Regions from separate parts of the Lysinibacillus sp. FJAT-14222 genome, predicted to be linked through region 3. Evidence: riboswitches for the same ligand, from Rfam matches in the RefSeq annotation. Region 3 holds a riboswitch; each other region holds the start of a gene.

What was found. A riboswitch is a leader RNA that binds a small molecule or an ion and turns the genes downstream of it on or off. The one in region 3 is predicted to bind thiamine pyrophosphate.
Region 1: linked by a shared signal. The riboswitch ahead of thiT (energy-coupled thiamine transporter ThiT) and the one ahead of thiW (energy coupling factor transporter S component ThiW) in region 3 are both predicted to bind thiamine pyrophosphate.
Region 2: linked by a shared signal. The riboswitch ahead of thiC (phosphomethylpyrimidine synthase ThiC) and the one ahead of thiW (energy coupling factor transporter S component ThiW) in region 3 are both predicted to bind thiamine pyrophosphate.

What each region holds. Positions count from the first base shown of each region.
Region 1 covers NZ_LIYL01000061.1:43,628-46,814, reverse strand. Annotated here, with positions in the region: gene AN161_RS25515 (SMC family ATPase) at 1-519, shown strand, start outside; gene AN161_RS25510 (DUF4870 domain-containing protein) at 733-1,065, opposite strand; TPP riboswitch at 1,190-1,297, shown strand; gene thiT (energy-coupled thiamine transporter ThiT) at 1,467-2,027, shown strand; gene map (type I methionyl aminopeptidase) at 2,534-3,187, shown strand, end outside.
Region 2 covers NZ_LIYL01000003.1:22,149-25,335, reverse strand. Annotated here, with positions in the region: gene AN161_RS01505 (AEC family transporter) at 16-945, shown strand; TPP riboswitch at 1,330-1,444, shown strand; gene thiC (phosphomethylpyrimidine synthase ThiC) at 1,771-3,187, shown strand, end outside.
Region 3 covers NZ_LIYL01000024.1:137,546-140,732, forward strand. Annotated here, with positions in the region: gene AN161_RS12730 (ABC transporter substrate-binding protein) at 1-177, shown strand, start outside; gene AN161_RS12735 (MFS transporter) at 398-1,594, shown strand; TPP riboswitch at 1,658-1,765, shown strand; gene thiW (energy coupling factor transporter S component ThiW) at 1,869-2,369, shown strand; gene AN161_RS12745 (EVE domain-containing protein) at 2,446-2,892, opposite strand; gene AN161_RS12750 (hypothetical protein) at 2,909-3,187, opposite strand, start outside.

The DNA.
Region 1 (3,187 bases), on a different contig from region 3:
ATGCTAAATGGTCAGAATACGAAAAAGCTGTCCTTTGAGCGTTATATTCAAATCAATTATTTAGATAAAATTACAGAGGCAGCGAATGTTCGTCTATATCATTTATCGAATGGTCAATTTGAGCTACGACGTTCGGATCGATTAGAAAAGCATGCAAAGCAAAGTGGGCTTGGGTTAGATGTATATGATGCCTATACGGATCAATTACGAGATGTGAAAACATTATCAGGTGGAGAAAAGTTTAATGCATCATTAAGTCTTGCCCTTGGTATGGCAGATGTGATTCAAAGCTTTCAAGGTAACATCCGCATTGAAACGATGTTTATTGATGAGGGCTTTGGTTCTCTCGATGAAGAAGCATTAAATAAGGCGATTGACACTCTCATTGATTTACAAGATTCTGGACGCATGATTGGTGTCATATCACACGTTGCAGAGCTAAAAGCTACAATGCCCGCAGTTCTGCATGTCGAAAAAACAATGAATGGTCATAGTCAAACATATTTTGAAGTGAAATAAAGTGAAAAGGCGTATCTCCGTTATATGGAAATACGCCCTTTTGTTATTTTTTAGTTACGTTAGGAGTCGTTCCTTTCTTTGTAGCGATTACTTTTTTTACAATTGGGATAACGATAGGTGCTAATTTTACGGCGGTTTTGACAACTTTAGATACTTTCATAAAATAACAGCTCCTTTAACTATTGGTACTATTTGTTTAGTTCGAATATAACATTATCGGATAACGCGAACAGCTTGAACAATATTCCAAATAAGAATTCCTATTGAAACGAGTAAGTAAATTGCGAATGAAGCAAACCAAATAATAAGAAAAGTACTGCTACTTGAATCTGGGTCAAAAGTGTTAAATGAAAAGGTTGAGATGACAAAGACTGCAAATAAGATAATTCCGAATCCGACTGGAATTAAATGTGATATTAGTGCTCGAATAGAGTGACTCTTTACGTAGCTATCTTTTGAAATAAAGTAAACAACTAATGGCACAATAAAAGGGGCGAAAAAAATACTGAGATAACTAAACGCAGATAAAATTTTTTGGTTCTCCATAGTTGTACCTCCTTTTTTAATATTTACGCATGAAAAACAGCAAAGTTTCAAAAAATAATGTGGAAGAGGTTGTAATCATAACAGTGTTTGCGTACAATGAGATTGTTCAAATAAATTAAGATGTAACGACCACAAGGGGAGCTGATGATGTCAGCTGAGACTGGGCACGTAATGCCTTGACTCTTTGAACCTGTAAGTTAACACTTGCGTAGGGATGTGGATAGAAACCGACACTTTTACGATGTGAGGCTCTGTCCTGGCATCGTTTTTTATCTTTATTCAGCTACTAAAAACATGATGAATGGAGATTAAGCCTTTTTGATGCCAGATAGGGACATATTTGCCAACAGTTTTCTATTCCTGCTCTTGTATCCTACATCGGAACAAAGGAGAGAATAATTATGGACAAAAAAAGACTTTTAATGCTTGTGGAAATTGCGATATTCGCAGCGATTGGCCTTGTGCTCGATCAGGTTTCCTTCCAAGTATGGGCACAAGGAGGCTCTGTTAGTCTAGTGATGGTGCCAATAATGTTAATGGCATTTCGTTGGGGTCTTATGCCAGGTCTGACAACAGGCTTACTTATTGGTGTTATGCAAACAATGTTTGGTGCCTTTATTATACATTGGCTTCAAGGATTACTCGATTATGGTGTTGCCTTCACAGTAGTTGGTTTAGCGGCCGTTGTTCGCCGACCAGTACTCGAGGCTGCTAAAAATTTAAACAAAAAGAAAATGGCACTTTATATTATTCTAGGAACTGTATTAGCAGGATTTTTACGATATGCAGCACATACCATTGCGGGCGCTGTATTTTTCTCAGAGTATGCTGGAGATCAAAATGCGTGGATTTATTCCATCATTTATAATGGAACATATATGCTACCAGCAACAATTTTAACAGCAATTGTGGGTGTTCTGTTATTCACAGCAGCTCCTCAATTAATGCAACGAAAATCATAACTATTATGCCCTTCACATGAGTGGAGGGTTTTTATTTTTATTAAATTGAATGTAGGATTGTTGCTTTTTTAGCTAGGTTAGGGATTGCGTATATTTATGTCATGCAAATAAGTTGATCTTCGTTACGACTGGGCGACTCCTTGGGGATCAGCGATAGAGGAACGAAGGCTAAAACCATCACATCCTGTGATAACGCCTTCGTGACCAACATCGGTGCCGCTGCCGCTTCGCTTTCGCGCAAAAAACATCTGTTGACCCGAGACCCTGGAGCGCAGCGGATGTTTTCTGTGCGAAAGCGTAGCGACAGCAACAACAAAAGCGGCTCATCGGACGCCCCCAGGAAAGCGCCCAGTCGGAACGGAAATCACCCCTACGTTACGGTAATGAGCCTATTTTCAGCACTTTACAATGTAAGATGGCATATAATATTTAAAGCGTTTAGCGTTTTATGCATAGAAAGTTATGTTATATTAAATAGTAGATATTAGATGAAAGGGACGTTAAAAATGATTGTAAAAACGCAAGAAGAGATTGAAGCCTTTAAAAAAATCGGCCGTATTTGTGCTGAAATTCGTGAAGCAATGCAGGCAGCTACAAAACCAGGTGTAACAACACTTGAGCTAGATGAAATTGCAGGCCGTATGTTTGCTGAAGCAGGAGCAGTTTCTGGACCTAAAGGGGAGTATGATTTCCCAGGATATACATGTATTAGTGTTAATGAGGAAGTGGCGCATGGTATTCCAGGTAAACGTGTGATTAAAGATGGAGATATCGTAAACATAGATGTATCTGGTTCATTAAATGGCTACTTTGCAGATACTGGCATTTCATTTGTAGTTGGTGAAGGCTACGAAGATAAAGAAAAGCTGTGTCGCGTAGCTAAAAGTGCTTTCGATCGAGCGATGACAAAAGTAAAAGCTGGATCAAAATTAAACCAAATCGGAAAAGCTGTTGAGCGTGAAGCATATGCCAACGATTTAACAGTGATTATGAACCTAACTGGTCACGGTTTAGGTCGTTCCTTACATGATGAGCCAAATCATATTTTAAATTATTATGATGCATGGGATTCTACAATTATGAAGGAAGGCATGGTGCTTGCCGTCGAGCCCTTCATCTCAGCGAAAGCGGAGCATATTGTGGAAGCTGGTGATGGCTGG
Region 2 (3,187 bases), on a different contig from region 3:
AAGGGGGGACTCGCTATGACGTATCTCGGTATGATTTTCTTCCAAATTGTAGCTCCTATTTTAATACTTCTAGTACTTGGTGCAGTTTTACAAAAGAAATTTCGCTTTAATTTAAAGGCGCTATCTCAGCTTATTACATACTGCTTCATGCCAGCAGCTGTTTTTGTGAATTTATATGAAACGAGCATAGAGCTGTCTGTACTTGGGGAAGTTGCGTTATTTATTTTACTCTTTATAGGAAGTCAAATGGTGCTTAGTCACTTTATAGCAAAGGGGCTCGGTTTAGTAAAAACAGAGGCTGCAGTGTTTAAAAATAGTGTTGTCCTTATTAATTCAGGCAACTATGGTATTCCGGTCGCGCAAATGATTTTCGTAACACAGCCGATTGGAGTAGCGATTCAGGTCATTCTCGTAATATTTCAAAATATGACGACCTATACATATGGCTTGTACAATTTAATTTCTTCAACAAAATCGGGCATGTCTATTGTAAAAGACTTTCTCAAAATGCCTATTATCCATGCGCTTATAATTGGTGTGGCAATGAACTATTTTAATATTACTATTCCGCAGTTTATAAAAATTCCGGTAGACCATGTGGCAGATGGCTTTATTGCTGTAGCCCTAATAACATTAGGAGCTCAACTATCACAGCTTGAAATTAAATCAATGTTCAATAAGACAGTATTCATTAGCTGTTTTACACGACTAATTATAGGACCAGCTGTAGCTTTACTTATCATTTTTGTACTTGGCTTAGATGGTGTCGTGGCACAATCACTTTTTATAGCTAGTGCTTTTCCGACATCACGAAATAGCTCTAGTCTGGCATTAGAATATGGTGTGGAATCGACAACCGCTGCACAAACGGTTTTATTTTCAACAATTGTAAGCTGTATTACAGTGACGATTGTAATTTATGTAGCGGAACTGTTGTTTACCTAACGGCTGGATGTTATTCGGAAGAAGTGACAGCCATCTGGAGTAAGCGGCTTTCCTTCTGATTTTTAAAAATAAGCTAATCACCAAAAGTTAGGGATTATATTTTTTAAAACGTATGCCAAGTGGAGGCTGGGCGACTCCTTGGGGATTAGCGTCACAGATGAGACCCTGGAGCGAGCAAGTAGGGGAACGAAGGCTAAAAGCATCACGTCCTGTGATAACGCCTTCGTGACCAACATCCTGTTGCCCCAAACGGCTCATCGGACGCCCCCAGGAAAGCGCTCAGCCGGAACGGAAATCAACCACACTTTATGATGATGAGCCGAAAATATTCAAATGAAGCTTCCATCTATTAGCAATATCTGCTACACTAGCATCAAACTTAATAGCACTAACTAGGGGAGTCTGATGAGTCAGGCTGAGAGGGAAACGCATAGAGGTTTCTTGACCCTTTGGACCTGATCTGGCTCATACCAGCGTGGGAAAGTTAATCATTATTGCACTCTCTGTTTTTTGCAATAACTATACCTTTACATTCTTAGCCGGATCCAAAATTTTCTTTGGATTCGGCTTTTTGTCTTCATTCAGCAGAAGACTCCTATCTTTGCGAGTGATGAGATGTATGCGGTTAAGATTCCTTATCAGTGGGTGCCCAAACACCTGCTGAATGAAGACAAGCCTCCGGCGGATGTCACGGATTTTAAAAGGAATGAATTGTGCGGGCACAATTCAAAATCCGGACGCAATTACGCCAAGGCGAAATTGATTTTTTGTTTGGGTGAGCTAGATTCGGTCCTTGTATAAATGGAAAAGGGAGCGAAGTAGTTTATGACAACAGTTAGCGATAAGAATATTACGATTATGTCAAGTTTTGATGGAAGTAAAAAAGTGTATGTAGAAGGATCTCGATCAGATATTTTAGTGCCAATGCGTGAAATTGCTTTAAGTCCGACGACAGGTAGCTTTGGTGAAGAGGAAAATGCGCCAGTACGTGTTTATGATACGAGTGGCCCGTACACAGATCCTGAGTATAAGGTGGATATTACGAAAGGATTGCCAGCTTTACGTAGTGCATGGATCAAAGAACGAGGTGACGTCGAAGAATACGAAGGTCGTACAATCAAGCCAGAAGATAATGGATTCCGCAAAGCTGATGATCCACGAATGAATGAAAATGTTTTTCCGGATTTATCTAGAAAGCCTTTACGTGCGAAGAAAGGTAAAAATGTAACACAGCTTCACTATGCACGAAAGGGAATTATTACTTCAGAGATGGAATTTGTAGCGATTCGCGAAAATATGGATCCTGAATTCGTGCGCTCAGAGATCGCGGCAGGGCGTGCAATTTTGCCCTCTAATATTAATCACCCTGAGGCCGAGCCAATGATTATTGGACGTAACTTCCACGTGAAAATTAACGCTAATATTGGAAATTCAGCAGTGTCATCCTCTATTGCGGAAGAGGTAGAAAAAATGACATGGGCGACACGTTGGGGTGCTGATAACATTATGGATTTGTCGACTGGTAAGCATATTCATACGACACGTGAATGGATTATTCGTAATGCCGCGGTGCCTGTAGGAACGGTGCCAATCTATCAAGCGCTAGAAAAAGTAAATGGTGTGGCAGAGGATTTAACGTGGGAGGTGTATCGTGATACGTTGATTGAGCAGGCCGAGCAAGGTGTTGATTACTTCACGATTCACGCAGGGGTTCTGCTACGCTATGTGCCATTAACGGCTAATCGTGTAACAGGCATAGTATCTCGAGGAGGCTCGATTATGGCACAGTGGTGTTTATATCACCATCAAGAAAGCTTCTTATATACACATTTTGAAGAAATCTGTGAAATTATGAAAACATATGATGTTGCCTTCTCTTTAGGTGATGGTTTACGTCCTGGTTCCATTGCAGATGCAAATGATGAGGCTCAGTTTGCGGAGCTGGAAACGCTAGGGGAATTAACGCAAATTGCCTGGAAGCATGATGTACAGGTGATGGTAGAAGGACCAGGGCATGTGCCAATGCATCTTATTAAAGAAAATATGGACAAGCAGTTAGAGGTGTGTAAGGAAGCTCCTTTCTATACTTTAGGGCCGCTAACAACAGATATCGCGCCTGGCTATGACCATATTACATCGGCTATTGGTGCTGCGATGATCGGTTGGTTTGGTACGGCAATGCTATGTTATGTGACGCCTAAAGAGCATCTCGGCTTACCAAATCGTGAGGATGTTCGTGTAG
Region 3 (3,187 bases):
TACTCTACTCCTAATATTGAAGCGATGAAGTTAATGGATAAAGAAGTTGTATCAGATGAACGCTACTATCCTACTGAAGAACAACGCGACACATTAGAGGTATATAAAAATTTAGGCCCAGATTATTTAGGCAAATACAATGAGCTGTTTTTAGAATTTAAAATGAGTATACGATAACCTATTTAAAGCTGTTCTTACGTTACTAACGTTGAGAACAGCTTTTTTCGTTTAGCGCTGGAGGTAAACTTCTAGAGGAAAACTGGGGGCAGTATTTGTTTAACAAAAAGAATCCCCACAACTTTACTAGCAATTTCTCTTATTTCAGACTTCTAGTCAATAGCAAACGTACAAGCCTTGTGGTAGACTGTAGTATATTTGATTAAAAAGGGGGTATTCGATGACCCAGCAGAAGTCTAATAAGGCGGCTTTGTATATTTTAATGTTTAATATGTTTATCGCAATGGGGAGTATTGGAATTATTATTCCTGTCATGCCTGAATATTTAAAACTATTTGGTGCTGCAGGACAAATTCTTGGCATGTTGATTGCAACGTTCGCCTTGGCACAATTCGTTTTTTCTCCAATTGCTGGGAATCTTTCGGATCAATACGGTCGAAAAAATCTCATTATTTTCGGTCTTATAGTGACAGGACTTGCACAAATTGGTTTTGGGCTTTCTACAGATGTGTGGATGCTCTTCTTGGCACGCTTTTTAGGTGGCCTTGGATCTGCATTTGTGGCACCTCCTATAATGGCTTTTGTGGCAGACGTCACGACTTATGAGGAACGAGGTAAAGGAATGGGTATGCTAGGGGCAGCAATGTCCTTTGGTTTTATGATTGGACCAGGCATCGGTGGATTCCTCTCAAAAGTTAGCTTGCATTTTCCATTTTATACTGCTGGATGTGCAGCTATCTTAGCAGCTATTTTATCGTTCTTTTTATTACCTGCTACAAAACCAAACACAGCGAAAAAAGCGCAGAAGCAAGATAATCTTGCAAAGCAAATGGTCCGTTCAGTCCGAATGCCTTATTTTGTCATGCTAATTATCATGCTTGTTTTCTCATTCGGAATCGCTAACTTCCAAACAACATTATCATTATTTGTTACAGACAAGTTTAATTACACACCTACAGATATCGCTATTATATTAGTTGTAGGTGGCGCTTTTGGTGTTATTGTACAAATATTTGTTATTACACCGCTGTTTAATCGATTCGGCGAAATGAAAGTAGTGTTAGTCAATTTATTTATTGCATCCGTTTCGATTTTCTTAATATTATTCGCATCTGGCTTTGCACTTATTTTAATTGTAGCGACAATCTTCTCTACAGCTACGACATTGATTCGTCCAGCTGTCAACACACTGATTTCAAAGCTTGCTGAAAATGAACAAGGCTTTGCAGCTGGTCTCAACAATGCATATATGAGTCTTGGTAATATGATTGGTCCAGCTTTAGCAGGTTTATTATTCGATTGGAATATGAACAGTCCTTATATTTTCGGGTCTATTATTTTAATGGCTTGCTTCTTCCTTGCCCTTATTTGGACAATGAAAAAAGCACCGCATCTAATGCATCCTGATACAAATTAGTCTGAAAAGTTATTGACTATTTTTAGTAGTATACTACATTATTATGTAAAAATTAAATTCTATTATTACCACTAGGGGAGTCTTTAAAAGGCCGAGACGTATATGATCATATACGGACCCTTTGAACCTGATCTAGTTCACACTAGCGGAGGGAAGTGGCGACACTTGCTTTTTAAATATGTAAATGCAAGGCCGCTTCCTATTGTTTTTAGGAAGCGGCTTTTTTTGTCTGGTTTATCAACGATTCACTAAATACTAAAAAGGAGTGGAAATTATGTCAATTCGAAAATTAACAATCATGGCCTTATTAGTAGCAATTGCCGTAGCAGGTTCTACCTTCGTATCTATACCAACGGGAATTGCACGTGCCTACCCTGTACAGCATGCCATTAATGTTATTGGCGCTATTATTCTTGGACCAGTGCCTACTGTTATGGTCGCCTTTGTCACAGCTATTATTCGTATTTTAACAGGCACAGGCTCATTATTAGCTATACCCGGCAGTGTCATTGGTGCTCTATGTGCAGCTCTTGCCTATAAATACAGCGGCAAACAATGGCTCGCAGGTATCGGTGAAATGTTTGGAACAGGTATTATTGCCTCACTCATTGCAGTACCTTACGCACATTTAGTAATGGGGACATCCGTTGCTGCTTTATTTTTCATGCCAGCCTTTTTAACCTCAAGTACCATTGGTGCTATCCTGGGCATTGTCATTGCTAGCAATTTGCGCAAGACTATGTTTGTAACTAATCTTAACACTCTACTTAAATAATGATTTACGGCAATATAAAAACGTTACTTCTTAATGGCAATTAATTAAGAAAGTAACGTTTTTTGTCCAACCAAAATCATTCATACTTCAATGGTAATCCCATTTCATGAGCAATTAATAAAAAATCTTTTTTACTTATTTCAAAATGACCAAATCTGAATTTATAGCCATATTTCGATGTATCTTCTACAAATTCTAAATAATCTAAGATCCTTTTTATTGGTACAGACTTTGCCTCTTTATAAAAGTCTATATCTCTTCTAAAAGGAATAAAATTTTCTGCCATTTGGAACTCGTAAATTCGCTCGTCTTTTACCCTTCCAATTGCGGTAAACTCTCTTACAGGCTCATTACCATCTAGACTTTTTTTAGGAGAATAATAAATGATCCAATCTCCTTTTTGCATTCGTTTCAAAGGTCTCTCTTTGCCATGGCATAACTGGCCGAATCCTCCCTCAACCCCTTTTTGCACATGATTGAGAGATACCACGCCAATCCAATATTTCGTGTCTCTTTCAGTCATAGGAAGAGCTCTCCTTTTATTTTGGGATCATCGTAAACGACTTTATTTTTTCATTTTCAAGAATTAGCCTTTCTTCCAAAATCACTGGATTTGGCAAACCATCCCAAGTAGTCGAAACGATAGCACTACATTTTATATCATCGCCTTCAATATTTTGAATAGTTAATTTAAACCCTTTCGGCATAGGTGACGTGTAAAAATTCTGTATTTCTTTTCTTCCTTTAAAAACTTCACCTTTAAAATTTTTCAATTCCCCATGATCTGCATACATATCAGATAAATCTTGACCCTCTTC